One region of the Bacillus sp. PK3-037 genome, then DNA from elsewhere that is predicted to be linked to it. Evidence: a T-box and tRNA genes for the amino acid it is inferred to sense, from the RefSeq annotation. Region 1 holds a T-box; the other regions hold tRNA genes.
What was found. A T-box is a leader RNA that pairs with one kind of tRNA and senses whether it is charged. The one in region 1 lies ahead of glyQ (glycine--tRNA ligase subunit alpha), so its partner is inferred to be a tRNA-Gly.
Positions count from the first base shown of each region.

Region 1 (9,670 bases):
CATCAATGTTCAGTTTCTGGTCTTCCTTGTAGAAGAAAGAAGCATCTGACAAACGAGCACGCAGCACTTTTTCATTGCCTCGCGCGACATTTTCGATCGCGTGGCTGTTTCCGTTACGGACTGTAATAAAGTAAGGCAGCAAATCTCCGTTTTTGTCTTTAACAGGGAAATAGCGCTGATGCTCTTTCATTGTCGTGACAAGAACTTCCTCAGGGATGGACAGAAACTCAGATTCAAATGAGCCGTAAAGAGCCGTCGGATATTCTACTAAATGATTGACTTCATTAAGGAGGTCCTCGTCAACCGGAATACTCCAACTGTTTTTTGCAGCCATCGCTTCCAGCTGAGATTGAATCATTTGTTTCCGGACATTAGGATCAGCAATCACATGCTGCTCTTTCAGCTGTTCTTCATAACTTGAAGGTGATTCAATAGACACTTCATGCCCCAGGAACCGGTGCCCCTGTGTCGTCCGGCCTGACTCAACATTTGTAATCGCAAACGGAATGACATCCTGGCCAAATAAAGCGACAATCCATTTAATCGGACGGATATAACGCAGATCTTCATTTCCCCATCTCATATTTTTCGGGAAATGGAGGCTTGTGATTAAGCTGTTCAGTTCAGGCAGAAGCGTTTTGGTTTCTTGTCCTGCTTGGAATTTTTGCACAAAAACATATTCCGTGCCTTTTATTTCTTTCATGTACAAGTCTTCCACACTGGCACCTTGGCCTTTTGAAAAGCCAATCGCCGCTTTTGTCCAGTTGCCGTCAGCATCAAGGGCGATTTTTTTTGCAGGCCCTTTTGCTTCTTCTTTTATATCATCCTGCTTTTCTGCTACACCCTTTACGAAAACAGCAAGGCGTCTCGGTGTATTAAAAAGCTTCACTTCACCGTGTGCAATATTTTTTTCTGCAAGCCAGCCTGTCAGCTTTTCGCCCAGCTGAACCATGCTTTCATTCAAAAAGCGCGCCGGCATTTCCTCTAATCCGATCTCTAAAAGTAAATCCTGTTTACTCATGAGAAGAACCCTCCCCTTTAAGCATTGGGAACCCTAGTTTTTCTCGTTCCTCATAATAGGTTTTTGCGACTTTTCTTGCTAAATTCCGCACTCTTCCGATATAGCCTGTCCGCTCTGTAACAGAGATTGCCCCTTTGGCGTCAAGAAGATTGAATGTGTGCGAGCATTTAAGCACGTAGTCATATGCGGGATGCACAAGACCGTTATCCATTTGCTTGATCGCTTCTTTTTCATACGTGCTGAATAATTGGAACAGCATATCAACATCAGATGTTTCAAATGTATAAACGGAATGCTCGTACTCAGCCATCATGAATAAATCTTTCACAGTAAACCCTGACGTCCACTCAAGATCAAATACATTTTCTTTATCCTGAATATAAGAGGCCAGACGCTCAATTCCGTATGTAATTTCCACGGATACAGGTTTACACTCAAGTCCTCCAACCTGCTGGAAATACGTGAATTGTGTAATTTCCATTCCGTCAAGCCATACTTCCCAGCCAAGACCCGCACAGCCTAAAGACGGATTCTCCCAGTTGTCCTCAACAAAACGGATGTCATGCTCGAGCGGATCAATTCCGAGAGCGCGCAAAGAATCTAAATACAACTCTTGAATGTTATCAGGTGATGGTTTAATGATGACCTGAAATTGATGATGCTGATAGAGTCTGTTCGGGTTTTCTCCGTATCGGCCGTCAGCTGGGCGTCTTGACGGCTCAACGTAAGCCACTTTCCACGGCTCAGGACCGATACTGCGCAAAAATGTATACGGGCTCATCGTGCCGGCCCCTTTTTCTACATCGTATGCCTGCATGAGCACACAGCCTTCATTAGACCAATGCTTCTGCAAGGTTAGAATCATGTCTTGAATATTCATTTCAAGCACCTCCACTTTTCTTTCATAAAAATTGCTGCGGCAGCAACCAAAAAACTCCCGTCTCTATGCTTGCCAGCCGCAAACATAGGGACGAGAGTTCTCCCGCGGTTCCACCCTAGTTGCTGAGAACAAAATCCCAGCCTCTTTTTTAAAATTGCTCAAGAATGCCTTTCGTTGCGCGCTCATCCTTAGCTTACACCGTCCTAAGGTCGCTTTTATGAGGTAAACGCAAGTACTTCTTTCTCTCACTGCAACATATTTTATAATAAATGATCATATAAAAAGATGGGCCATATGTCAACTTTTGTTTTCACCCATAAGATGTTTCATGCTCTCCATTTGATCTAAAAAACGCTTCGATTTCAGATAAACCCCTGAATATTCTTCGTAGTACAAGTCAATAACTTGCTTTAATTCATTTTTCGTTTCCTGCTTTAAAGACACATTGCCAATCCTTGAAAGGTCGAAGTAATAAAACAGTCTCAAAAGCCTTGCCGTTTGCGGTTTAATCGGCACCTTGTAAGGGTCTTTGTCAAAGCAGCGGTGGCAAATAAAACCGTTATCGCGAACAGAAAAATGAAATGTCCCATCCTGGCTTTTACAATGCACACAGTGATTAAGCTCAGGATACAGTCCCATCACAGCAAGCATCTTCATTTGAACAATGAAGGTAATAACATCCGGGTCTGTTCCTTCGTCAAGCTGTTTAAAGGATTCTAAAATAAATTCAAACAAATAGGGATTTGGTTTTTTTTCTTCTGTGCCTTTGTCAACGAGCTCAGCAATAAAAGCTGCATATGCAGTTAAAAACAAATCCTCTCTGATGCCTCTCATGCTGAGGATCATTTCACCCTGCTGAAGGGTTCCTAGGCCTGTTGTTTTCTGCATTAGGAATGAACCATACAAAAAGGGCTGGCTGACTGCTGATAAACGGCTGTTCGGTTTTTTGGCTCCTCTAGCCATCACACCTATTTTTCCGTGTTCTCTTGTCAGTAAAGTAACAATTTTATTCGTCTCTCCGTAATCATTGGTACGAAGAACGATTCCTTCACATTTTGTCAGCATTTCCGCACCTTCCTAAAACAGGAGCGGTCAAGAGGTCTATAAAATTGGAAAATCAAATCGGGCTAGCTCATCTTCTAGTTCTTCGGGTCTTTCCATGTTCTCTTTTTCCAGTTCTTTAAAAAGAAGATACGTATCAACATTTCCTGTTTGAGAAAATACGTTCCAGGTAAAATTCAACACAAGAAACCCACCTTTCTGTAGTTAAACTAGCTTACCTAAACTCCAAATTCTTACCTTTATCTTGACCAGATGTCCTCCATTTCATGTTAAACAAAATTTGCTAATGTATCCCTGTTCATGTGAGATAATGACACAGCAAGTGATTAATATTCATCCTCTTTAAAGCCGAAGTCGCGAAGCTGGGACATTTTGTTACGCCAGTCTTTCTGCACTTTTACCCACAATTCTAGATAGACGCGGGAACCTAAGAGGGCCTCGATATCCGCTCTCGCTCTTTTTCCGACTTCTTTCAGCAGGCTGCCTTTTTTCCCGATGACAATGCCTTTTTGAGAATCCCGTTCGACCACAATTGTTGCCGCCACATGCACGGATCCGTTGTCTTGCCCTTTAATCGATTCGATGCTTACCGCAATGCTGTGCGGGATCTCTTCCCTTGTCAGATGCAGCACCTTTTCCCTGATCAGCTCAGAAATGATAAAGCGCTCCGGATGATCGGTCACCTGATCACTCGGATAAAACTGCGGACCTTCAGGCAAATATGCTTCAATCTGCGCCAGCAATGTTTCAATGTTATTTCCCTCTAATGCAGAGATCGGAACAATTTCCTTAAAAGGATATCGCCCGCGGTAATCGTCAATTAGCAGAAGCAATTGATCAGGGTGGATCTTGTCAATTTTGTTTACGATTAAGAAAACAGGTGTCGAGGTATTCTGCAATTTCTCAATAATGAACTCGTCGCCCTTACCATAGCCTTCCTCAGCGTTGATCATAAATAAGATCAAATCGACTTCTTTTAATGTATTTTGCGCCACTTTCATCATAAAGTCCCCAAGCTTATGCTTAGGCTTATGAATTCCTGGTGTGTCAATAAAAATCGTTTGTGATGTGCCTGTTGTTAATACCCCTTGCACCTTATTTCTTGTTGTTTGGGGTTTATCACTCATGATCGCGATTTTTTGGCCGATCACTCTGTTCAAAAAAGTAGACTTTCCTACGTTTGGTCTTCCGATAATGGATACAAATCCTGATTTAAAGCTTTCGTTCGTCATGTAAATCCTCCGATGAAAATGCGCCTGGCAATAATTCTTCTGCAGTCATTTCTTGTATTTGTCCTTGTAAATTGGTCAGCACGATAATAACGTCCTTTGTGCAAAGCTCAGAAATCACCTGCCGGCAGGCTCCGCACGGTGATACTGGTCCCGGGGTGTCAGCAGCTACTGCCAGCATCTGAAACTCAGTATCGCCTTCAGAAACAGCTTTAAACAAAGCGGTACGCTCAGCGCAGTTGCACATGCTGTATGCCGCATTCTCTATATTGCAGCCTCTGTACACTTTTCCATCTTTGGTAAGAAGAGCGGCTCCTACTTTAAACCTGGAATACGGTGCATATGCCATGTCACGCGCTTTTAAAGCTTCTGTTATCAATTTCTGTCTGTTCATGTGTACATGTTCCTCTCTTACCTATAATGGTACCGCTATCACTTTATATTTTACATAATGGCGCTCCACTTTTCACGCCCATTTCTAAAAATGTAAAATAAATGTAAGAATTTTCAGCCATACAGCTTTGGCAAAAAAATAAGTAAACCAATAATACACGAAATCACGGCAAAAACGCAAACAGCCCCGGCAGCAGCGTCCTTAGCCGCCTTAGCAAGCGGGTGATGTTTATCTGTTACTAAATCAACCGTGTGTTCAATAGCTGTATTTAAAAGCTCCAGTGAAAGCATTCCGCCAATCAAAAGAAAAATAATAGCCCACTCTGTCAGGCTGAGATTAACGAGAAAACCGCAAATGATAACGGCGCAGGCAGCCGCGGCATGAAATTGAAAATTCCGCTCCGTCCGCGCCGTTCTCCATATGCCCCGCCCCGCGTGCACGAAGCTCATTAGGAATCGCTTCAGCTCATTTCTATGATCTCTTGAGTCCATAGGCGTCCAGCAAATCCTTTTGCTTAGTAAACATCTCCTCTTCTTCCTCTTTCGTCATATGGTCATATCCTAAAAGATGCAGGAATCCATGTACCGCTAGAAAGCCAAGCTCTCTCTTGAAAGAATGGTTATATTCTTCAGCCTGCTCTCTTGTACGATCTGCACTGATGATAATGTCACCTAAAACCGGCGGCATTTCAGCACCGACAATTTCAACTTCGTCTTCTCCCTCTTCTTCAAGAGCAAAAGAGATGACGTCTGTCGGCGTATCCTTTCCCCGATACTCTTTATTGATCTGCTGAATATCTTCATTGGTAACGATCGTGACAGAAACCTCAGCCTGGTCCTGAACTCCTTCGCGCTCAGCGGCAAATTGAAGCAGATTTTCTACTTCTTTAAGCATCTCTTCAGAGACACTTCCGGTTTCATCTACGATATCAATCAATAAACTCATCTATTTCACCTTCTTAGTAGCCTCCGGATATTCAATCCGGGAGTGGAAAATTCCTTTTAATGTTGCACAAAGCGTTTTTGCGATTGTATCAAGCTCTTTAAATGTCAAATCGCATTCACTAAACTGTCCGTCCTGAAGCTTATCGGATATAATGCCCCTGACAAGCTTTTCAATTCGTTCAGGATTTGGATTATGCATCGATCTGACAGCCGCTTCGACACTATCTGCCACTGATATAATCGCGGCTTCTTTTGACTGAGGCTTCGGTCCCGGGTAACGGAATTCTTCCTCTGTAATCTGATCGCCTTTTTCCTTCGCTTTATAATAAAAGAATTTCAAAAGAGAGGTCCCGTGGTGCTGCTCAGCAATATCCACAAGCTCCTTTGGAAATTTATAGCTTCTCAGCATATTCGCCCCGTCAGTGGTATGCGAAATAATGATATTTTTACTGAGCTGCGGAGAAAGCTTATCATGCGGATTGTCTATATTCATTTGGTTTTCAATAAAATACTGCGGCCGCTTTGTTTTTCCGAGGTCGTGATAATACGCTCCGACTCTTGCAAGCAAACCATTTGCCCCTACCGCCTCGCAGGCGGCCTCTGACAAATTGGCGACCATGACGCTGTGGTGATATGTACCTGGTGTTTCTGTCAGTATTTTTCGAAGCAGCGGATGGTTAGGATTAGACAGCTCGATCAGCCTCATTGTGGACAAAATGCCGAAACCTGTCTCAAAAAACGGCATAAGTCCGATAATTAATACGGAGGAGGCAAAACCCGACACAACCCCCATCAGCATTAGCGTCCCGATCTCCAAGCCTGACAGCGCGGTGTTTTGAATCAATAATAGAGATAGAACCACAATCATATTGATAAACGCCACAAAAAGCCCGGTCTGCAAAATTTTTGATCTGCCATTGTGTTTTCCTAAAAACAAAACACCGGAAATACCGCTGATCAAATAATAAATACCAATGACATAATTAAATGTTCCTGTTACACCTTGATTAAACATCATACTTCCGCAAATCGCAAGAATGATACTTCCTAAAATAGCGATTCGTTCATTCATCAGCAGCTTGATTAAGATTGCACCGGCCGCAATGGGAACAAGATAGCCAATATTGTTATATTCCATCTTTTGAAATAAACTGACAACCTCCATAATAACAAGCAAAAGCGTTGTAATAATGGAGAATAATAGGATCGACTTATTTTTGAATTTCAGATTTTGATTCTGTTTTTCGAAATAGTAAACGAGTGTAGCAATGAAAAGTCCGATCATAATCAATAGGCCGCTAATCGGCTTGAACAAATTGGAGTTATTTAGCAATCCGGTCAGCTCAAGTTTTCTGTACACTTCCCGATCAATGAGGTCATTTTCTTCCACGAGCACCTGCCCCTGTTTGATCTGAACCTGCTGAACATTGTCTGACGCTTCCTGGCGTTTTGCCTCTGTTGCTTTTGGATCGAAGACGTAATTCGGAATAATGGCGTAACGCCCGATTTCCGTGGCGGCGCCCAAATATTTAGACGGGATAGAATTACTCTTCAGTTCTTTTTGCACTTTATCTTTTGCTTCAGATAATTTATCCGATGGGATTTCACTGCTCATCACTGAGTTTACTGCTGTTATGACAGTATCTCTGACAAATGAAAAATCTTCATGGTCCGCCTTCAGCAAAGTCTTGATGGCATCCTCTGATATAGAATCATTCACATCTGACGTCAGCTTATTTTTCACCGACTTAATCATTGTTTTTTCTGATGGTGAACTGCTGTCTTCTTCTGCTGATTTTTTCACTTCACTGATACTGTCGAATATCGATGACACAAGATCAATTCGATTGTCTGTATAATCTTTCTTTAAGGTATATTGATCTTCGACCGCATCTTCAGCAGCTTGCTTTTTTTCCTCTGTCGCTTTTTGATCTTCCACAGTTGCCGGAGCATAAATGGTCTTGTCGCTGACTGAAAACAGGTCTAAATCAAGCGTTTCCGGCTTCACATGTACAAAAAGCAATGCGAACATAATCGCAGCCAGCAGAAGATACAGCAGTACATGCATGGAACGGGCATTTTTAAAGCCGCGCCACTTTTTTGAGCCGCTTTTGGTCTTCCCCTTCTTTTTCAACACAAGAACCTCCTCTAGAAAATCAAGCTCATAAGCAAAAATGACCCGATAACGCGCGATCGGGTCATTCAGGATTAATTTTGCTTATCGTATGCTTCAATAATTTTCGCAACAAGCGGATGTCTGACCACGTCTGTCTGGTCCAGTTCAATCACAGAAATGCCGTCGATTTCTTTCAGCATCTCTCTCGCTACTGCAAGTCCCGATTTGACGCCTTTCGGCAGATCAATTTGGCTAACGTCACCTGTAATGATCATTTTAGAGCCAAAACCCAGTCTCGTCAAAAACATTTTCATTTGGGCAGGCGTAGTGTTCTGTGCTTCATCAAGTATAACATAGGCATCATCAAGCGTCCGGCCTCTCATATAAGCGAGCGGAGCGATTTCAATGACTCCTCTTTCCAGCAGCCGTTCTGTATGATCTGTTCCAAGCACATCATGAAGAGCGTCATACAGCGGGCGCAAATAAGGATCTACTTTCTCTTTGAGGTCACCTGGTAAAAAACCGAGGCTTTCACCGGCTTCAACCGCAGGTCTTGTTAAAATGATTTTTTTAATATGTCCGTTTTTCAATGCGTGGACTGCTTTTACGACAGCAAGGTACGTTTTTCCGGTTCCCGCCGGGCCGATGCCAAATACAAGATCATCTCGTTTCATGGCGGCCACGTATTCCCGCTGTCCCATGGTTTTCACACGGATCGGTTTGCCTTTTGCGTTTTTTGTAATTTCTTCTTCGTACATGCTTTCAAAATATTCAAGTTCATTCTTTTTTGCCATCTTGATGGCGGAAATCACATCACGTTCAGAGATCTCTATCCCCTTGCGAATTAATGCGAGAAGTGATCCCAGCAGCCTGTCGGCAATCTGAAACGATTCTTGATCGCCTGAAATATAAATCGTTTCGCCTCGCGTAATGATATTTACATCCAGATCTTTCTCCATCAGTGTCAAAAAAGAATCTTGGTTCCCGAACAGTGAAAGCGCTTCGTCCGGGCTTTTCAGTTTTTGATTCATCGCAAGTAAATGTTCTGTCATTCTTCAGTCTCCCTGACAATAGGTGTGGTTTGAACGATATCTTCTATAACTTGGTAGAGAATAATCAACTTTACTTTACCATTCTCGACTGTCTGGTGCAAAACTTTTTCACTTTTCACCTCGCCGTCCTCGCCTATTTTACTCTCTACATCCCGTTTACCCATTTTGATTCCTTCTTGAACTGCTTCTTCTTTCGTATATTTTCGCAAAGCCTCTTCACTTTCTCTCGTTTGCTCTTTGATATAAGAAACAGGGAGCTCCAAACCGAGAAAATGAAGCGAATGCTTCTCTTGTTCTGTTTTTGGATGTTTTAATTCTGCTTTTTTAAACGTTATCCCCCAGATTGGGAAAGCCCATGAGCCAAAAGAAAGCTTGTGCTTTGTCCTTACTTTGCCCGTATAGACGTTAAATAATGTTTCAAGGGGCACCGTTACTTCAGATCTGTACCAGGTCTCGCCGTAAATTTCAGCTTTAGAGGCGACTTCCTGCTGCTCATCTTCGCTTCCGATTAAGCCGGAGACAAGCATTTGCCCCTTTTCCACATGATCATGGATTGCGGCCATAGGCTGTCCTTTCTGGACAAACATTCTTGTAATGGTTGCTTTCTTTTTGGCGACAATGTGGCGCGGACTGGCATACTTTTCTTTTTCAGGCTCATTTTTCTCCACAACTTTCATGTGGATGGTCGTGCCTTTCAAATCGACTCCGACCCACGTGATATTGTCTATTCCGTTGGTTAACGATTTTTGTATTTTTTCGGGAGACTGCATTAAAAATTGCAATCGCCCTTTTTTGACGCCGATTTCCTTTAAATGCTGCATCATTTGGTGCTCCGTTTCAGGCTTTGCGCCAGTCACTTCAATTTTCCACACCATATTGGAGAGCAAAAACAATAGGATAAAAAAAAGCGCAAAACCAATGGTAAAACCTAAATTCAGTTTGGATTTCAGCAATAAGAACGGGAACCCTTTT
Region 1 is NZ_CP096408.1:1,579,407-1,589,076, reverse strand. It holds gene glyS (glycine--tRNA ligase subunit beta) at 1-1,021, opposite strand, end outside; gene glyQ (glycine--tRNA ligase subunit alpha) at 1,014-1,901, opposite strand; T-box leader at 1,985-2,159, opposite strand; gene recO (DNA repair protein RecO) at 2,199-2,966, opposite strand; gene M1D69_RS08170 (YqzL family protein) at 3,003-3,146, opposite strand; gene era (GTPase Era) at 3,290-4,195, opposite strand; gene M1D69_RS08160 (cytidine deaminase) at 4,176-4,586, opposite strand; gene M1D69_RS08155 (diacylglycerol kinase family protein) at 4,700-5,077, opposite strand; gene ybeY (rRNA maturation RNase YbeY) at 5,058-5,531, opposite strand; gene pgpH (cyclic-di-AMP phosphodiesterase PgpH) at 5,532-7,667, opposite strand; gene M1D69_RS08140 (PhoH family protein) at 7,739-8,698, opposite strand; gene yqfD (sporulation protein YqfD) at 8,695-9,670, opposite strand, start outside.

Region 2 (9,670 bases), 1.7 Mb from region 1:
CCACGGGGTCTTTCCGTCCTGTCGCGGGTAACCTGCATCTTCACAGGTACTATAATTTCACCGAGTCTCTCGTTGAGACAGTGCCCAGATCGTTGCGCCTTTCGTGCGGGTCGGAACTTACCCGACAAGGAATTTCGCTACCTTAGGACCGTTATAGTTACGGCCGCCGTTTACTGGGGCTTCAATTCGCACCTTCGCTTACGCTAAGCGCTCCTCTTAACCTTCCAGCACCGGGCAGGCGTCAGCCCCTATACTTCGCCTTACGGCTTCGCAGAGACCTGTGTTTTTGCTAAACAGTCGCCTGGGCCTATTCACTGCGGCTCTCTCGGGCTTGCACCCTAACAGAGCACCCCTTCTCCCGAAGTTACGGGGTCATTTTGCCGAGTTCCTTAACGAGAGTTCTCTCGATCACCTTAGGATTCTCTCCTCGCCTACCTGTGTCGGTTTGCGGTACGGGCACCTCTCACCTCGCTAGAGGCTTTTCTTGGCAGTGTGGAATCAGGAACTTCGCTACTATATTTCGCTCGCCATCACAGCTCAGCCTTATGGGAAACGGATTTGCCTATTTCCCAGCCTAACTGCTTGGACGCGGATATCCAATACCGCGCTTACCCTATCCTCCTGCGTCCCCCCATTGCTCAAATGGTGAGGAGGTGGTACAGGAATATCAACCTGTTGTCCATCGCCTACGCCTTTCGGCCTCGGCTTAGGTCCCGACTAACCCTGAGCGGACGAGCCTTCCTCAGGAAACCTTAGGCATTCGGTGGAGGGGATTCTCACCCCTCTTTCGCTACTCATACCGGCATTCTCACTTCTAAGCGCTCCACCAGTCCTTCCGGTCTGGCTTCACAGCCCTTAGAACGCTCTCCTACCACTGTTCGAAGAACAGTCCGCAGCTTCGGTGATACGTTTAGCCCCGGTACATTTTCGGCGCAGAGTCACTCGACCAGTGAGCTATTACGCACTCTTTAAATGGTGGCTGCTTCTAAGCCAACATCCTGGTTGTCTAAGCAACTCCACATCCTTTTCCACTTAACGTATACTTTGGGACCTTAGCTGGCGGTCTGGGCTGTTTCCCTTTCGACTACGGATCTTATCACTCGCAGTCTGACTCCCAAGGATAAGTCATTGGCATTCGGAGTTTGACTGAATTCGGTAACCCGGTAGGGGCCCCTAGTCCAATCAGTGCTCTACCTCCAAGACTCTTACCTTGAGGCTAGCCCTAAAGCTATTTCGGAGAGAACCAGCTATCTCCAGGTTCGATTGGCATTTCACCCCTACCCACACCTCATCCCCGCACTTTTCAACGTGCGTGGGTTCGGGCCTCCATTCAGTGTTACCTGAACTTCACCCTGGACATGGGTAGATCACCTGGTTTCGGGTCTACGACCACGTACTCATGCGCCCTATTCAGACTCGCTTTCGCTGCGGCTCCGCATCTTCTGCTTAACCTTGCACGGGATCGTAACTCGCCGGTTCATTCTACAAAAGGCACGCCATCACCCGTTAACGGGCTCTGACTACTTGTAGGCACACGGTTTCAGGATCTCTTTCACTCCCCTTCCGGGGTGCTTTTCACCTTTCCCTCACGGTACTGGTTCACTATCGGTCACTAGGGAGTATTTAGCCTTGGGAGATGGTCCTCCCGGATTCCGACGGAATTTCACGTGTTCCGCCGTACTCAGGATCCACTCTGGAGAGAACGAAGTTTTGACTACAGGGCTGTTACCTCCTATGGCGGGCCTTTCCAGACCTCTTCATCTACCTCGTTCCTTTGTAACTCCGTATAGAGTGTCCTACAACCCCAAGAGGCAAGCCTCTTGGTTTGGGCTAATCCCGTTTCGCTCGCCGCTACTCAGGGAATCGCATTTGCTTTCTCTTCCTCCGGGTACTTAGATGTTTCAGTTCCCCGGGTCTGCCTTCTCATATCCTATGAATTCAGATATGGATACCACTCCATTACGAGTGGTGGGTTTCCCCATTCGGAAATCTCCGGATCAAAGCTTGCTTACAGCTCCCCGAAGCATATCGGTGTTCGTCCCGTCCTTCATCGGCTCCTAGTGCCAAGGCATCCACCGTGCGCCCTTTCTAACTTAACCGTTAAAAAGAATCACTATGTGATATCTTGTGTTACTAATTGAATGTGATGTCTACTGTTATCTAGTTTTCAAAGAACACGTTTCGAAGGAATGATCCTTCAAAACTAAACAAGACAGGGAACGTTCTGTTTATAAGACCCAAGGTCTTATATTCCGTAAATATCCTTAGAAAGGAGGTGATCCAGCCGCACCTTCCGATACGGCTACCTTGTTACGACTTCACCCCAATCATCTGTCCCACCTTCGGCGGCTGGCTCCATAAAGGTTACCTCACCGACTTCGGGTGTTACAAACTCTCGTGGTGTGACGGGCGGTGTGTACAAGGCCCGGGAACGTATTCACCGCGGCATGCTGATCCGCGATTACTAGCGATTCCAGCTTCACGCAGTCGAGTTGCAGACTGCGATCCGAACTGAGAACAGATTTGTGGGATTGGCTTAACCTCGCGGTTTCGCTGCCCTTTGTTCTGTCCATTGTAGCACGTGTGTAGCCCAGGTCATAAGGGGCATGATGATTTGACGTCATCCCCACCTTCCTCCGGTTTGTCACCGGCAGTCACCTTAGAGTGCCCAACTGAATGCTGGCAACTAAGATCAAGGGTTGCGCTCGTTGCGGGACTTAACCCAACATCTCACGACACGAGCTGACGACAACCATGCACCACCTGTCACTCTGCCCCCGAAGGGGACGTCCTATCTCTAGGATTGTCAGAGGATGTCAAGACCTGGTAAGGTTCTTCGCGTTGCTTCGAATTAAACCACATGCTCCACCGCTTGTGCGGGCCCCCGTCAATTCCTTTGAGTTTCAGTCTTGCGACCGTACTCCCCAGGCGGAGTGCTTAATGCGTTAGCTGCAGCACTAAGGGGCGGAAACCCCCTAACACTTAGCACTCATCGTTTACGGCGTGGACTACCAGGGTATCTAATCCTGTTCGCTCCCCACGCTTTCGCTCCTCAGCGTCAGTTACAGACCAGAGAGTCGCCTTCGCCACTGGTGTTCCTCCACATCTCTACGCATTTCACCGCTACACGTGGAATTCCACTCTCCTCTTCTGCACTCAAGTTCCCCAGTTTCCAATGACCCTCCCCGGTTGAGCCGGGGGCTTTCACATCAGACTTAAGGAACCGCCTGCGAGCCCTTTACGCCCAATAATTCCGGACAACGCTTGCCACCTACGTATTACCGCGGCTGCTGGCACGTAGTTAGCCGTGGCTTTCTGGTTAGGTACCGTCAAGGTACCGCCCTATTCGAACGGTACTTGTTCTTCCCTAACAACAGAGCTTTACGATCCGAAAACCTTCATCACTCACGCGGCGTTGCTCCGTCAGACTTTCGTCCATTGCGGAAGATTCCCTACTGCTGCCTCCCGTAGGAGTCTGGGCCGTGTCTCAGTCCCAGTGTGGCCGATCACCCTCTCAGGTCGGCTACGCATCGTTGCCTTGGTGAGCCGTTACCTCACCAACTAGCTAATGCGCCGCGGGTCCATCTGTAAGTGGTAGCCGAAGCCACCTTTTATGTTTGAACCATGCGGTTCAAACAAGCATCCGGTATTAGCCCCGGTTTCCCGGAGTTATCCCAGTCTTACAGGCAGGTTACCCACGTGTTACTCACCCGTCCGCCGCTAACATCAGGGAGCAAGCTCCCATCTGTCCGCTCGACTTGCATGTATTAGGCACGCCGCCAGCGTTCGTCCTGAGCCAGGATCAAACTCTCCGATAAAGTAGTTTGACTGACTACGCACATCGCTGTGCGATTTTATAATAAAACTTGAATTAACAGGTACGTTTTGTCTTGTTTAGTTTTCAAAGATCATTTTGTTTATCGCTTTGTTAAAGCAACTTTATTAGTATACAACGTCGCTTTCTCAAAGTCAACAACTTTTTTAAATCTTTTTTGGTGGAGCCTAGCGGGATCGAACCGCTGACCTCCTGCGTGCAAAGCAGGCGCTCTCCCAGCTGAGCTAAGGCCCCATAAAAATGGTCGGGAAGACAGGATTCGAACCTGCGACCCCATGGTCCCAAACCATGTGCTCTACCAAGCTGAGCTACTTCCCGATTTCCCATATTGATAAAATATATGGCGCGCCCGAGAGGAGTCGAACCCCTAACCTTTTGATCCGTAGTCAAACGCTCTATCCAATTGAGCTACGGGCGCATTTTCACTTGTATCAACATCCCGTTGGGATGAAAAAATGGAGCGGAAGACGGGATTCGAACCCGCGACCCCCACCTTGGCAAGGTGGTGTTCTACCACTGAACTACTTCCGCATATCGCAATAAAAAAAGCTTTCTCCTTTTGAGAAACCTTGGTAAGAGTAATGCGTTTAAATAAAGCTTCCAAGCGGGCTCGAACCGCTGACCTCTTCCTTACCATGGAAGTGCTCTACCTGCTGAGCTATGGAAGCAATGGCTCCGCAGGTAGGATTCGAACCTACGACCGATCGGTTAACAGCCGATAGCTCTACCACTGAGCTACTGCGGAATGATATAAGCTTCATAAACAAACATGGTAGAAATAGATAAAACTGCTTGGCGGCGTCCTACTCTCACAGGGGGAAACCCCCGACTACCATCGGCGCTGAAGAGCTTAACTTCCGTGTTCGGCATGGGAACGGGTGTGACCTCTTCGCTATCGCCACCAAACAATTTGAGAGTGTTCTCTCAAAACTAGATAACAGGTGTGACATCATTAGATATTAGGTTAAGTCCTCGATCGATTAGTATCTGTCAGCTCCATGTGTCGCCACACTTCCACCTCAGACCTATCAACCTGATCATCTTTCAGGGATCTTACTTCCTTGCGGAATGGGAAATCTCATCTTGAGGGGGGCTTCATGCTTAGATGCTTTCAGCACTTATCCCGTCCGCACATAGCTACCCAGCGATGCCCTTGGCAGAACAACTGGTACACCAGCGGTGCGTCCATCCCGGTCCTCTCGTACTAAGGACAGCTCCTCTCAAATTTCCTGCGCCCGCGACGGATAGGGACCGAACTGTCTCACGACGTTCTGAACCCAGCTCGCGTACCGCTTTAATGGGCGAACAGCCCAACCCTTGGGACCGACTACAGCCCCAGGATGCGATGAGCCGACATCGAGGTGCCAAACCTCCCCGTCGATGTGGACTCTTGGGGGAGATAAGCCTGTTATCCCCGGGGTAGCTTTTATCCGTTGAGCGATGGCCCTTCCATGCGGAACCACCGGATCACTAAGCCCGACTTTCGTCCCTGCTCGACTTGTAGGTCTCGCAGTCAAGCTCCCTTGTGCCTTTACACTCTGCGAATGATTTCCAACCATTCTGAGGGAACCTTTGGGCGCCTCCGTTACCTTTTAGGAGGCGACCGCCCCAGTCAAACTGCCCACCTGACACTGTCTCCCCGCCCGATAAGGGCGGCGGGTTAGAAGGTCAATACAGCCAGGGTAGTATCCCACCGATGCCTCCACCGAAGCTGGCGCTCCGGTTTCCAAGGCTCCTACCTATCCTGTACAAGCTGTACCAACATTCAATATCAGGCTGCAGTAAAGCTCCACGGGGTCTTTCCGTCCTGTCGCGGGTAACCTGCATCTTCACAGGTACTATAATTTCACCGAGTCTCTCGTTGAGACAGTGCCCAGATCGTTGCGCCTTTCGTGCGGGTCGGAACTTACCCGACAAGGAATTTCGCTACCTTAGGACCGTTATAGTTACGGCCGCCGTTTACTGGGGCTTCAATTCGCACCTTCGCTTACGCTAAGCGCTCCTCTTAACCTTCCAGCACCGGGCAGGCGTCAGCCCCTATACTTCGCCTTACGGCTTCGCAGAGACCTGTGTTTTTGCTAAACAGTCGCCTGGGCCTATTCACTGCGGCTCTCTCGGGCTTGCACCCTAACAGAGCACCCCTTCTCCCGAAGTTACGGGGTCATTTTGCCGAGTTCCTTAACGAGAGTTCTCTCGATCACCTTAGGATTCTCTCCTCGCCTACCTGTGTCGGTTTGCGGTACGGGCACCTCTCACCTCGCTAGAGGCTTTTCTTGGCAGTGTGGAATCAGGAACTTCGCTACTATATTTCGCTCGCCATCACAGCTCAGCCTTATGGGAAACGGATTTGCCTATTTCCCAGCCTAACTGCTTGGACGCGGATATCCAATACCGCGCTTACCCTATCCTCCTGCGTCCCCCCATTGCTCAAATGGTGAGGAGGTGGTACAGGAATATCAACCTGTTGTCCATCGCCTACGCCTTTCGGCCTCGGCTTAGGTCCCGACTAACCCTGAGCGGACGAGCCTTCCTCAGGAAACCTTAGGCATTCGGTGGAGGGGATTCTCACCCCTCTTTCGCTACTCATACCGGCATTCTCACTTCTAAGCGCTCCACCAGTCCTTCCGGTCTGGCTTCACAGCCCTTAGAACGCTCTCCTACCACTGTTCGAAGAACAGTCCGCAGCTTCGGTGATACGTTTAGCCCCGGTACATTTTCGGCGCAGAGTCACTCGACCAGTGAGCTATTACGCACTCTTTAAATGGTGGCTGCTTCTAAGCCAACATCCTGGTTGTCTAAGCAACTCCACATCCTTTTCCACTTAACGTATACTTTGGGACCTTAGCTGGCGGTCTGGGCTGTTTCCCTTTCGACTACGGATCTTATCACTCGCAGTCTGACTCCCAAGGATAAGTCATTGGCATTCGGAGTTTGACTGAATTCGGTAACCCGGTAGGGGCCCCTAGTCCAATCAGTGCTCTACCTCCAAGACTCTTACCTTGAGGCTAGCCCTAAAGCTATTTCGGAGAGAACCAGCTATCTCCAGGTTCGATTGGCATTTCACCCCTACCCACACCTCATCCCCGCACTTTTCAACGTGCGTGGGTTCGGGCCTCCATTCAGTGTTACCTGAACTTCACCCTGGACATGGGTAGATCACCTGGTTTCGGGTCTACGACCACGTACTCATGCGCCCTATTCAGACTCGCTTTCGCTGCGGCTCCGCATCTTCTGCTTAACCTTGCACGGGATCGTAACTCGCCGGTTCATTCTACAAAAGGCACGCCATCACCCGTTAACGGGCTCTGACTACTTGTAGGCACACGGTTTCAGGATCTCTTTCACTCCCCTTCCGGGGTGCTTTTCACCTTTCCCTCACGGTACTGGTTCACTATCGGTCACTAGGGAGTATTTAGCCTTGGGAGATGGTCCTCCCGGATTCCGACGGAATTTCACGTGTTCCGCCGTACTCAGGATCCACTCTGGAGAGAACGAAGTTTTGACTACAGGGCTGTTACCTCCTATGGCGGGCCTTTCCAGACCTCTTCATCTACCTCGTTCCTTTGTAACTCCGTATAGAGTGTCCTACAACCCCAAGAGGCAAGCCTCTTGGTTTGGGCTAATCCCGTTTCGCTCGCCGCTACTCAGGGAATCGCATTTGCTTTCTCTTCCTCCGGGTACTTAGATGTTTCAGTTCCCCGGGTCTGCCTTCTCATATCCTATGAATTCAGATATGGATACCACTCCATTACGAGTGGTGGGTTTCCCCATTCGGAAATCTCCGGATCAAAGCTTGCTTACAGCTCCCCGAAGCATATCGGTGTTCGTCCCGTCCTTCATCGGCTCCTAGTGCCAAGGCATCCACCGTGCGCCCTTTCTAACTTAACCGTTAAAAAGAATCACTATGTGATATCTTGTGTTACTAATTGAATGTGATGTCTACTGTTATCTAGTTTTCAAAGAACACGTTTCGAAGGAATGATCCTTCAAAACTAAACAAGACAGGGAACGTTCTGTTTATAAGACCCAAGGTCTTATATTCCGTAAATATCCTTAGAAAGGAGGTGATCCAGCCGCACCTTCCGATACGGCTACCTTGTTACGACTTCACCCCAATCATCTGTCCCACCTTCGGCGGCTGGCTCCATAAAGGTTACCTCACCGACTTCGGGTGTTACAAACTCTCGTGGTGTGACGGGCGGTGTGTACAAGGCCCGGGAACGTATTCACCGCGGCATGCTGATCCGCGATTACTAGCGATTCCAGCTTCACGCAGTCGAGTTGCAGACTGCGATCCGAACTGAGAACAGATTTGTGGGATTGGCTTAACCTCGCGGTTTCGCTGCCCTTTGTTCTGTCCATTGTAGCACGTGTGTAGCCCAGGTCATAAGGGGCATGATGATTTGACGTCATCCCCACCTTCCTCCGGTTTGTCACCGGCAGTCACCTTAGAGTGCCCAACTGAATGCTGGCAACTAAGATCAAGGGTTGCGCTCGTTGCGGGACTTAACCCAACATCTCACGACACGAGCTGACGACAACCATGCACCACCTGTCACTCTGCCCCCGAAGGGGACGTCCTATCTCTAGGATTGTCAGAGGATGTCAAGACCTGGTAAGGTTCTTCGCGTTGCTTCGAATTAAACCACATGCTCCACCGCTTGTGCGGGCCCCCGTCAATTCCTTTGAGTTTCAGTCTTGCGACCGTACTCCCCAGGCGGAGTGCTTAATGCGTTAGCTGCAGCACTAAGGGGCGGAAACCCCCTAACACTTAGCACTCATCGTTTACGGCGTGGACTACCAGGGTATCTAATCCTGTTCGCTCCCCACGCTTTCGCTCCTCAGCGTCAGTTACAGACCAGAGAGTCGCCTTCGCCACTGGTGTTCCTCCACATCTCTACGCATTTCACCGCTACACGTGGAATTCCACTCTCCTCTTCTGCACTCAAGTTCCCCAGTTTCCAATGACCCTCCCCGGTTGAGCCGGGGGCTTTCACATCAGACTTAAGGAACCGCCTGCGAGCCCTTTACGCCCAATAATTCCGGACAACGCTTGCCACCTACGTATTACCGCGGCTGCTGGCACGTAGTTAGCCGTGGCTTTCTGGTTAGGTACCGTCAAGGTACCGCCCTATTCGAACGGTACTTGTTCTTCCCTAACAACAGAGCTTTACGATCCGAAAACCTTCATCACTCACGCGGCGTTGCTCCGTCAGACTTTCGTCCATTGCGGAAGATTCCCTACTGCTGCCTCCCGTAGGAGTCTGGGCCGTGTCTCAGTCCCAGTGTGGCCGATCACCCTCTCAGGTCGGCTACGCATCGTTGCCTTGGTGAGCCGTTACCTCACCAACTAGCTAATGCGCCGCGGGTCCATCTGTAAGTGGTAGCCGAAGCCACCTTTTATGTTTGAACCATGCGGTTCAAACAAGCATCCGGTATTAGCCCCGGTTTCCCGGAGTTATCCCAGTCTTACAGGCAGGTTACCCACGTGTTACTCACCCGTCCGCCGCTAACATCAGGGAGCAAGCTCCCATCTGTCCGCTCGACTTGCATGTATTAGGCACGCCGCCAGCGTTCGTCCTGAGCCAGGATCAAACTCTCCGATAAAGTAGTTTGACTGACTACGCACATCGCTGTGCGATTTTATAATAAAACTTGAATTAACAGGTACGTTTTGTCTTGTTTAGTTTTCAAAGATCATTTATGCCGCTTAACGAAGCAGCTTTATTACTATAACATTCAGCTTCTTTTAAGTCAACACCTTTTTTAAAGTGTTAATGAAGCTTTTATTTGTTGTCAGCTGTTCATCAGCGACGAATAATAATATAACACGGA
Region 2 is NZ_CP096408.1:3,958,723-3,968,392, forward strand. It holds rRNA gene M1D69_RS20290 (23S ribosomal RNA) at 1-2,099, opposite strand, end outside; rRNA gene M1D69_RS20295 (16S ribosomal RNA) at 2,269-3,818, opposite strand; tRNA gene M1D69_RS20300 (tRNA-Ala) at 3,994-4,069, opposite strand; tRNA gene M1D69_RS20305 (tRNA-Pro) at 4,077-4,153, opposite strand; tRNA gene M1D69_RS20310 (tRNA-Arg) at 4,177-4,253, opposite strand; tRNA gene M1D69_RS20315 (tRNA-Gly) at 4,292-4,366, opposite strand; tRNA gene M1D69_RS20320 (tRNA-Thr) at 4,431-4,503, opposite strand; tRNA gene M1D69_RS20325 (tRNA-Asn) at 4,506-4,580, opposite strand; rRNA gene rrf (5S ribosomal RNA) at 4,626-4,741, opposite strand; rRNA gene M1D69_RS20335 (23S ribosomal RNA) at 4,796-7,723, opposite strand; rRNA gene M1D69_RS20340 (16S ribosomal RNA) at 7,893-9,442, opposite strand.
Region 2: it has a tRNA-Gly gene. The T-box ahead of glyQ (glycine--tRNA ligase subunit alpha) is inferred to sense a tRNA for this amino acid. The anticodon was not compared.

Region 3 (9,670 bases), 1.7 Mb from region 1:
GATGAGTGCTAAGTGTTAGGGGGTTTCCGCCCCTTAGTGCTGCAGCTAACGCATTAAGCACTCCGCCTGGGGAGTACGGTCGCAAGACTGAAACTCAAAGGAATTGACGGGGGCCCGCACAAGCGGTGGAGCATGTGGTTTAATTCGAAGCAACGCGAAGAACCTTACCAGGTCTTGACATCCTCTGACAATCCTAGAGATAGGACGTCCCCTTCGGGGGCAGAGTGACAGGTGGTGCATGGTTGTCGTCAGCTCGTGTCGTGAGATGTTGGGTTAAGTCCCGCAACGAGCGCAACCCTTGATCTTAGTTGCCAGCATTCAGTTGGGCACTCTAAGGTGACTGCCGGTGACAAACCGGAGGAAGGTGGGGATGACGTCAAATCATCATGCCCCTTATGACCTGGGCTACACACGTGCTACAATGGACAGAACAAAGGGCAGCGAAACCGCGAGGTTAAGCCAATCCCACAAATCTGTTCTCAGTTCGGATCGCAGTCTGCAACTCGACTGCGTGAAGCTGGAATCGCTAGTAATCGCGGATCAGCATGCCGCGGTGAATACGTTCCCGGGCCTTGTACACACCGCCCGTCACACCACGAGAGTTTGTAACACCCGAAGTCGGTGAGGTAACCTTTATGGAGCCAGCCGCCGAAGGTGGGACAGATGATTGGGGTGAAGTCGTAACAAGGTAGCCGTATCGGAAGGTGCGGCTGGATCACCTCCTTTCTAAGGATATTTACGGAATATAAGACCTTGGGTCTTATAAACAGAACGTTCCCTGTCTTGTTTAGTTTTGAAGGATCATTCCTTCGAAACGTGTTCTTTGAAAACTAGATAACAGTAGACATCACATTCAATTAGTAACACAAGATATCACATAGTGATTCTTTTTAACGGTTAAGTTAGAAAGGGCGCACGGTGGATGCCTTGGCACTAGGAGCCGATGAAGGACGGGACGAACACCGATATGCTTCGGGGAGCTGTAAGCAAGCTTTGATCCGGAGATTTCCGAATGGGGAAACCCACCACTCGTAATGGAGTGGTATCCATATCTGAATTCATAGGGTATGAGAAGGCAGACCCGGGGAACTGAAACATCTAAGTACCCGGAGGAAGAGAAAGCAAATGCGATTCCCTGAGTAGCGGCGAGCGAAACGGGATTAGCCCAAACCAAGAGGCTTGCCTCTTGGGGTTGTAGGACACTCTATACGGAGTTACAAAGGAACGAGGTAGATGAAGAGGTCTGGAAAGGCCCGCCATAGGAGGTAACAGCCCTGTAGTCAAAACTTCGTTCTCTCCAGAGTGGATCCTGAGTACGGCGGAACACGTGAAATTCCGTCGGAATCCGGGAGGACCATCTCCCAAGGCTAAATACTCCCTAGTGACCGATAGTGAACCAGTACCGTGAGGGAAAGGTGAAAAGCACCCCGGAAGGGGAGTGAAAGAGATCCTGAAACCGTGTGCCTACAAGTAGTCAGAGCCCGTTAATGGGTGATGGCGTGCCTTTTGTAGAATGAACCGGCGAGTTACGATCCCGTGCAAGGTTAAGCAGAAGATGCGGAGCCGCAGCGAAAGCGAGTCTGAATAGGGCGCATGAGTACGTGGTCGTAGACCCGAAACCAGGTGATCTACCCATGTCCAGGGTGAAGTTCAGGTAACACTGAATGGAGGCCCGAACCCACGCACGTTGAAAAGTGCGGGGATGAGGTGTGGGTAGGGGTGAAATGCCAATCGAACCTGGAGATAGCTGGTTCTCTCCGAAATAGCTTTAGGGCTAGCCTCAAGGTAAGAGTCTTGGAGGTAGAGCACTGATTGGACTAGGGGCCCCTACCGGGTTACCGAATTCAGTCAAACTCCGAATGCCAATGACTTATCCTTGGGAGTCAGACTGCGAGTGATAAGATCCGTAGTCGAAAGGGAAACAGCCCAGACCGCCAGCTAAGGTCCCAAAGTATACGTTAAGTGGAAAAGGATGTGGAGTTGCTTAGACAACCAGGATGTTGGCTTAGAAGCAGCCACCATTTAAAGAGTGCGTAATAGCTCACTGGTCGAGTGACTCTGCGCCGAAAATGTACCGGGGCTAAACGTATCACCGAAGCTGCGGACTGTTCTTCGAACAGTGGTAGGAGAGCGTTCTAAGGGCTGTGAAGCCAGACCGGAAGGACTGGTGGAGCGCTTAGAAGTGAGAATGCCGGTATGAGTAGCGAAAGAGGGGTGAGAATCCCCTCCACCGAATGCCTAAGGTTTCCTGAGGAAGGCTCGTCCGCTCAGGGTTAGTCGGGACCTAAGCCGAGGCCGAAAGGCGTAGGCGATGGACAACAGGTTGATATTCCTGTACCACCTCCTCACCATTTGAGCAATGGGGGGACGCAGGAGGATAGGGTAAGCGCGGTATTGGATATCCGCGTCCAAGCAGTTAGGCTGGGAAATAGGCAAATCCGTTTCCCATAAGGCTGAGCTGTGATGGCGAGCGAAATATAGTAGCGAAGTTCCTGATTCCACACTGCCAAGAAAAGCCTCTAGCGAGGTGAGAGGTGCCCGTACCGCAAACCGACACAGGTAGGCGAGGAGAGAATCCTAAGGTGATCGAGAGAACTCTCGTTAAGGAACTCGGCAAAATGACCCCGTAACTTCGGGAGAAGGGGTGCTCTGTTAGGGTGCAAGCCCGAGAGAGCCGCAGTGAATAGGCCCAGGCGACTGTTTAGCAAAAACACAGGTCTCTGCGAAGCCGTAAGGCGAAGTATAGGGGCTGACGCCTGCCCGGTGCTGGAAGGTTAAGAGGAGCGCTTAGCGTAAGCGAAGGTGCGAATTGAAGCCCCAGTAAACGGCGGCCGTAACTATAACGGTCCTAAGGTAGCGAAATTCCTTGTCGGGTAAGTTCCGACCCGCACGAAAGGCGCAACGATCTGGGCACTGTCTCAACGAGAGACTCGGTGAAATTATAGTACCTGTGAAGATGCAGGTTACCCGCGACAGGACGGAAAGACCCCGTGGAGCTTTACTGCAGCCTGATATTGAATGTTGGTACAGCTTGTACAGGATAGGTAGGAGCCTTGGAAACCGGAGCGCCAGCTTCGGTGGAGGCATCGGTGGGATACTACCCTGGCTGTATTGACCTTCTAACCCGCCGCCCTTATCGGGCGGGGAGACAGTGTCAGGTGGGCAGTTTGACTGGGGCGGTCGCCTCCTAAAAGGTAACGGAGGCGCCCAAAGGTTCCCTCAGAATGGTTGGAAATCATTCGCAGAGTGTAAAGGCACAAGGGAGCTTGACTGCGAGACCTACAAGTCGAGCAGGGACGAAAGTCGGGCTTAGTGATCCGGTGGTTCCGCATGGAAGGGCCATCGCTCAACGGATAAAAGCTACCCCGGGGATAACAGGCTTATCTCCCCCAAGAGTCCACATCGACGGGGAGGTTTGGCACCTCGATGTCGGCTCATCGCATCCTGGGGCTGTAGTCGGTCCCAAGGGTTGGGCTGTTCGCCCATTAAAGCGGTACGCGAGCTGGGTTCAGAACGTCGTGAGACAGTTCGGTCCCTATCCGTCGCGGGCGCAGGAAATTTGAGAGGAGCTGTCCTTAGTACGAGAGGACCGGGATGGACGCACCGCTGGTGTACCAGTTGTTCTGCCAAGGGCATCGCTGGGTAGCTATGTGCGGACGGGATAAGTGCTGAAAGCATCTAAGCATGAAGCCCCCCTCAAGATGAGATTTCCCATTCCGCAAGGAAGTAAGATCCCTGAAAGATGATCAGGTTGATAGGTCTGAGGTGGAAGTGTGGCGACACATGGAGCTGACAGATACTAATCGATCGAGGACTTAACCTAATATCTAATGATGTCACACCTGTTATCTAGTTTTGAGAGAACACTCTCAAATTGTTTGGTGGCGATAGCGAAGAGGTCACACCCGTTCCCATGCCGAACACGGAAGTTAAGCTCTTCAGCGCCGATGGTAGTCGGGGGTTTCCCCCTGTGAGAGTAGGACGCCGCCAAGCAATTGCACGTTAGTGCAATTATGGAGGATTAGCTCAGCTGGGAGAGCATCTGCCTTACAAGCAGAGGGTCGGCGGTTCGAGCCCGTCATCCTCCACCATTTGCCGGTGTAGCTCAATTGGTAGAGCAACTGACTTGTAATCAGTAGGTTGGGGGTTCAAGTCCTCTTGCCGGCACCACTTTTATATGATATAATATTCAAGTCTCTTGTAAGAAGAGCCATTAGCTCAGTTGGTAGAGCATCTGACTTTTAATCAGAGGGTCGAAGGTTCGAGTCCTTCATGGCTCACCATTTTTAAGCGGGTGTGGCGGAATTGGCAGACGCGCTAGACTTAGGATCTAGTGTCTTTATGACGTGGGGGTTCAAGTCCCTTCACCCGCATTATACAGGATGACAGTTATAAAAACTGGACAGCCTGTATGCGGAAGTAGTTCAGTGGTAGAACACCACCTTGCCAAGGTGGGGGTCGCGGGTTCGAATCCCGTCTTCCGCTCCAACTATACTATCCACGCCGGGGTGGTGGAATTGGCAGACACACAGGACTTAAAATCCTGCGGTAGGTGACTACCGTGCCGGTTCAAGTCCGGCCCTCGGCATTATAATTTGCGCCCGTAGCTCAATTGGATAGAGCGTTTGACTACGGATCAAAAGGTTAGGGGTTCGACTCCTCTCGGGCGCGCCATATATTTTATCAATATGGGAAATCGGGAAGTAGCTCAGCTTGGTAGAGCACATGGTTTGGGACCATGGGGTCGCAGGTTCGAATCCTGTCTTCCCGACCATTTTTATGGGGCCTTAGCTCAGCTGGGAGAGCGCCTGCTTTGCACGCAGGAGGTCAGCGGTTCGATCCCGCTAGGCTCCACCAAAAAAGATTTAAAAAAGTTGTTGACTTTGAGAAAGCGACGTTGTATACTAATAAAGTTGCTTTAACAAAGCGATAAACAAAATGATCTTTGAAAACTAAACAAGACAAAACGTACCTGTTAATTCAAGTTTTATTATAAAATCGCACAGCGATGTGCGTAGTCAGTCAAACTGAGGTCTGCACGATGCAGATCACGCAGATGTTGCCACAGGATGTGGTGAACTTAATCTGCGATCCATTCATCGGAGAGTTTGATCCTGGCTCAGGACGAACGCTGGCGGCGTGCCTAATACATGCAAGTCGAGCGGACAGATGGGAGCTTGCTCCCTGATGTTAGCGGCGGACGGGTGAGTAACACGTGGGTAACCTGCCTGTAAGACTGGGATAACTCCGGGAAACCGGGGCTAATACCGGATGTTTGTTTGAACCGCATGGTTCAAACATAAAAGGTGGCTTCGGCTACCACTTACAGATGGACCCGCGGCGCATTAGCTAGTTGGTGAGGTAACGGCTCACCAAGGCAACGATGCGTAGCCGACCTGAGAGGGTGATCGGCCACACTGGGACTGAGACACGGCCCAGACTCCTACGGGAGGCAGCAGTAGGGAATCTTCCGCAATGGACGAAAGTCTGACGGAGCAACGCCGCGTGAGTGATGAAGGTTTTCGGATCGTAAAGCTCTGTTGTTAGGGAAGAACAAGTACCGTTCGAATAGGGCGGTACCTTGACGGTACCTAACCAGAAAGCCACGGCTAACTACGTGCCAGCAGCCGCGGTAATACGTAGGTGGCAAGCGTTGTCCGGAATTATTGGGCGTAAAGGGCTCGCAGGCGGTTCCTTAAGTCTGATGTGAAAGCCCCCGGCTCAACCGGGGAGGGTCATTGGAAACTGGGGAACTTGAGTGCAGAAGAGGAGAGTGGAATTCCACGTGTAGCGGTGAAATGCGTAGAGATGTGGAGGAACACCAGTGGCGAAGGCGACTCTCTGGTCTGTAACTGACGCTGAGGAGCGAAAGCGTGGGGAGCGAACAGGATTAGATACCCTGGTAGTCCACGCCGTAAACGATGAGTGCTAAGTGTTAGGGGGTTTCCGCCCCTTAGTGCTGCAGCTAACGCATTAAGCACTCCGCCTGGGGAGTACGGTCGCAAGACTGAAACTCAAAGGAATTGACGGGGGCCCGCACAAGCGGTGGAGCATGTGGTTTAATTCGAAGCAACGCGAAGAACCTTACCAGGTCTTGACATCCTCTGACAATCCTAGAGATAGGACGTCCCCTTCGGGGGCAGAGTGACAGGTGGTGCATGGTTGTCGTCAGCTCGTGTCGTGAGATGTTGGGTTAAGTCCCGCAACGAGCGCAACCCTTGATCTTAGTTGCCAGCATTCAGTTGGGCACTCTAAGGTGACTGCCGGTGACAAACCGGAGGAAGGTGGGGATGACGTCAAATCATCATGCCCCTTATGACCTGGGCTACACACGTGCTACAATGGACAGAACAAAGGGCAGCGAAACCGCGAGGTTAAGCCAATCCCACAAATCTGTTCTCAGTTCGGATCGCAGTCTGCAACTCGACTGCGTGAAGCTGGAATCGCTAGTAATCGCGGATCAGCATGCCGCGGTGAATACGTTCCCGGGCCTTGTACACACCGCCCGTCACACCACGAGAGTTTGTAACACCCGAAGTCGGTGAGGTAACCTTTATGGAGCCAGCCGCCGAAGGTGGGACAGATGATTGGGGTGAAGTCGTAACAAGGTAGCCGTATCGGAAGGTGCGGCTGGATCACCTCCTTTCTAAGGATATTTACGGAATATAAGACCTTGGGTCTTATAAACAGAACGTTCCCTGTCTTGTTTAGTTTTGAAGGATCATTCCTTCGAAACGTGTTCTTTGAAAACTAGATAACAGTAGACATCACATTCAATTAGTAACACAAGATATCACATAGTGATTCTTTTTAACGGTTAAGTTAGAAAGGGCGCACGGTGGATGCCTTGGCACTAGGAGCCGATGAAGGACGGGACGAACACCGATATGCTTCGGGGAGCTGTAAGCAAGCTTTGATCCGGAGATTTCCGAATGGGGAAACCCACCACTCGTAATGGAGTGGTATCCATATCTGAATTCATAGGGTATGAGAAGGCAGACCCGGGGAACTGAAACATCTAAGTACCCGGAGGAAGAGAAAGCAAATGCGATTCCCTGAGTAGCGGCGAGCGAAACGGGATTAGCCCAAACCAAGAGGCTTGCCTCTTGGGGTTGTAGGACACTCTATACGGAGTTACAAAGGAACGAGGTAGATGAAGAGGTCTGGAAAGGCCCGCCATAGGAGGTAACAGCCCTGTAGTCAAAACTTCGTTCTCTCCAGAGTGGATCCTGAGTACGGCGGAACACGTGAAATTCCGTCGGAATCCGGGAGGACCATCTCCCAAGGCTAAATACTCCCTAGTGACCGATAGTGAACCAGTACCGTGAGGGAAAGGTGAAAAGCACCCCGGAAGGGGAGTGAAAGAGATCCTGAAACCGTGTGCCTACAAGTAGTCAGAGCCCGTTAATGGGTGATGGCGTGCCTTTTGTAGAATGAACCGGCGAGTTACGATCCCGTGCAAGGTTAAGCAGAAGATGCGGAGCCGCAGCGAAAGCGAGTCTGAATAGGGCGCATGAGTACGTGGTCGTAGACCCGAAACCAGGTGATCTACCCATGTCCAGGGTGAAGTTCAGGTAACACTGAATGGAGGCCCGAACCCACGCACGTTGAAAAGTGCGGGGATGAGGTGTGGGTAGGGGTGAAATGCCAATCGAACCTGGAGATAGCTGGTTCTCTCCGAAATAGCTTTAGGGCTAGCCTCAAGGTAAGAGTCTTGGAGGTAGAGCACTGATTGGACTAGGGGCCCCTACCGGGTTACCGAATTCAGTCAAACTCCGAATGCCAATGACTTATCCTTGGGAGTCAGACTGCGAGTGATAAGATCCGTAGTCGAAAGGGAAACAGCCCAGACCGCCAGCTAAGGTCCCAAAGTATACGTTAAGTGGAAAAGGATGTGGAGTTGCTTAGACAACCAGGATGTTGGCTTAGAAGCAGCCACCATTTAAAGAGTGCGTAATAGCTCACTGGTCGAGTGACTCTGCGCCGAAAATGTACCGGGGCTAAACGTATCACCGAAGCTGCGGACTGTTCTTCGAACAGTGGTAGGAGAGCGTTCTAAGGGCTGTGAAGCCAGACCGGAAGGACTGGTGGAGCGCTTAGAAGTGAGAATGCCGGTATGAGTAGCGAAAGAGGGGTGAGAATCCCCTCCACCGAATGCCTAAGGTTTCCTGAGGAAGGCTCGTCCGCTCAGGGTTAGTCGGGACCTAAGCCGAGGCCGAAAGGCGTAGGCGATGGACAACAGGTTGATATTCCTGTACCACCTCCTCACCATTTGAGCAATGGGGGGACGCAGGAGGATAGGGTAAGCGCGGTATTGGATATCCGCGTCCAAGCAGTTAGGCTGGGAAATAGGCAAATCCGTTTCCCATAAGGCTGAGCTGTGATGGCGAGCGAAATATAGTAGCGAAGTTCCTGATTCCACACTGCCAAGAAAAGCCTCTAGCGAGGTGAGAGGTGCCCGTACCGCAAACCGACACAGGTAGGCGAGGAGAGAATCCTAAGGTGATCGAGAGAACTCTCGTTAAGGAACTCGGCAAAATGACCCCGTAACTTCGGGAGAAGGGGTGCTCTGTTAGGGTGCAAGCCCGAGAGAGCCGCAGTGAATAGGCCCAGGCGACTGTTTAGCAAAAACACAGGTCTCTGCGAAGCCGTAAGGCGAAGTATAGGGGCTGACGCCTGCCCGGTGCTGGAAGGTTAAGAGGAGCGCTTAGCGTAAGCGAAGGTGCGAATTGAAGCCCCAGTAAACGGCGGCCGTAACTATAACGGTCCTAAGGTAGCGAAATTCCTTGTCGGGTAAGTTCCGACCCGCACGAAAGGCGCAACGATCTGGGCACTGTCTCAACGAGAGACTCGGTGAAATTATAGTACCTGTGAAGATGCAGGTTACCCGCGACAGGACGGAAAGACCCCGTGGAGCTTTACTGCAGCCTGATATTGAATGTTGGTACAGCTTGTACAGGATAGGTAGGAGCCTTGGAAACCGGAGCGCCAGCTTCGGTGGAGGCATCGGTGGGATACTACCCTGGCTGTATTGACCTTCTAACCCGCCGCCCTTATCGGGCGGGGAGACAGTGTCAGGTGGGCAGTTTGACTGGGGCGGTCGCCTCCTAAAAGGTAACGGAGGCGCCCAAAGGTTCCCTCAGAATGGTTGGAAATCATTCGCAGAGTGTAAAGGCACAAGGGAGCTTGACTGCGAGACCTACAAGTCGAGCAGGGACGAAAGTCGGGCTTAGTGATCCGGTGGTTCCGCATGGAAGGGCCATCGCTCAACGGATAAAAGCTACCCCGGGGATAACAGGCTTATCTCCCCCAAGAGTCCACATCGACGGGGAGGTTTGGCACCTCGATGTCGGCTCATCGCATCCTGGGGCTGTAGTCGGTCCCAAGGGTTGGGCTGTTCGCCCATTAAAGCGGTACGCGAGCTGGGTTCAGAACGTCGTGAGACAGTTCGGTCCCTATCCGTCGCGGGCGCAGGAAATTTGAGAGGAGCTGTCCTTAGTACGAGAGGACCGGGATGGACGCACCGCTGGTGTACCAGTTGTTCTGCCAAGGGCATCGCTGGGTAGCTATGTGCGGACGGGATAAGTGCTGAAAGCATCTAAGCATGAAGCCCCCCTCAAGATGAGATTTCCCATTCCGCAAGGAAGTAAGATCCCTGAAAGATGATCAG
Region 3 is NZ_CP096408.1:4,028,373-4,038,042, reverse strand. It holds rRNA gene M1D69_RS20795 (16S ribosomal RNA) at 1-726, shown strand, start outside; rRNA gene M1D69_RS20790 (23S ribosomal RNA) at 896-3,823, shown strand; rRNA gene rrf (5S ribosomal RNA) at 3,878-3,993, shown strand; tRNA gene M1D69_RS20780 (tRNA-Val) at 4,016-4,091, shown strand; tRNA gene M1D69_RS20775 (tRNA-Thr) at 4,095-4,170, shown strand; tRNA gene M1D69_RS20770 (tRNA-Lys) at 4,208-4,283, shown strand; tRNA gene M1D69_RS20765 (tRNA-Leu) at 4,291-4,373, shown strand; tRNA gene M1D69_RS20760 (tRNA-Gly) at 4,414-4,488, shown strand; tRNA gene M1D69_RS20755 (tRNA-Leu) at 4,503-4,588, shown strand; tRNA gene M1D69_RS20750 (tRNA-Arg) at 4,598-4,674, shown strand; tRNA gene M1D69_RS20745 (tRNA-Pro) at 4,698-4,774, shown strand; tRNA gene M1D69_RS20740 (tRNA-Ala) at 4,782-4,857, shown strand; rRNA gene M1D69_RS20735 (16S ribosomal RNA) at 5,097-6,646, shown strand; rRNA gene M1D69_RS20730 (23S ribosomal RNA) at 6,816-9,670, shown strand, end outside.
Region 3: it has a tRNA-Gly gene. The T-box ahead of glyQ (glycine--tRNA ligase subunit alpha) is inferred to sense a tRNA for this amino acid. The anticodon was not compared.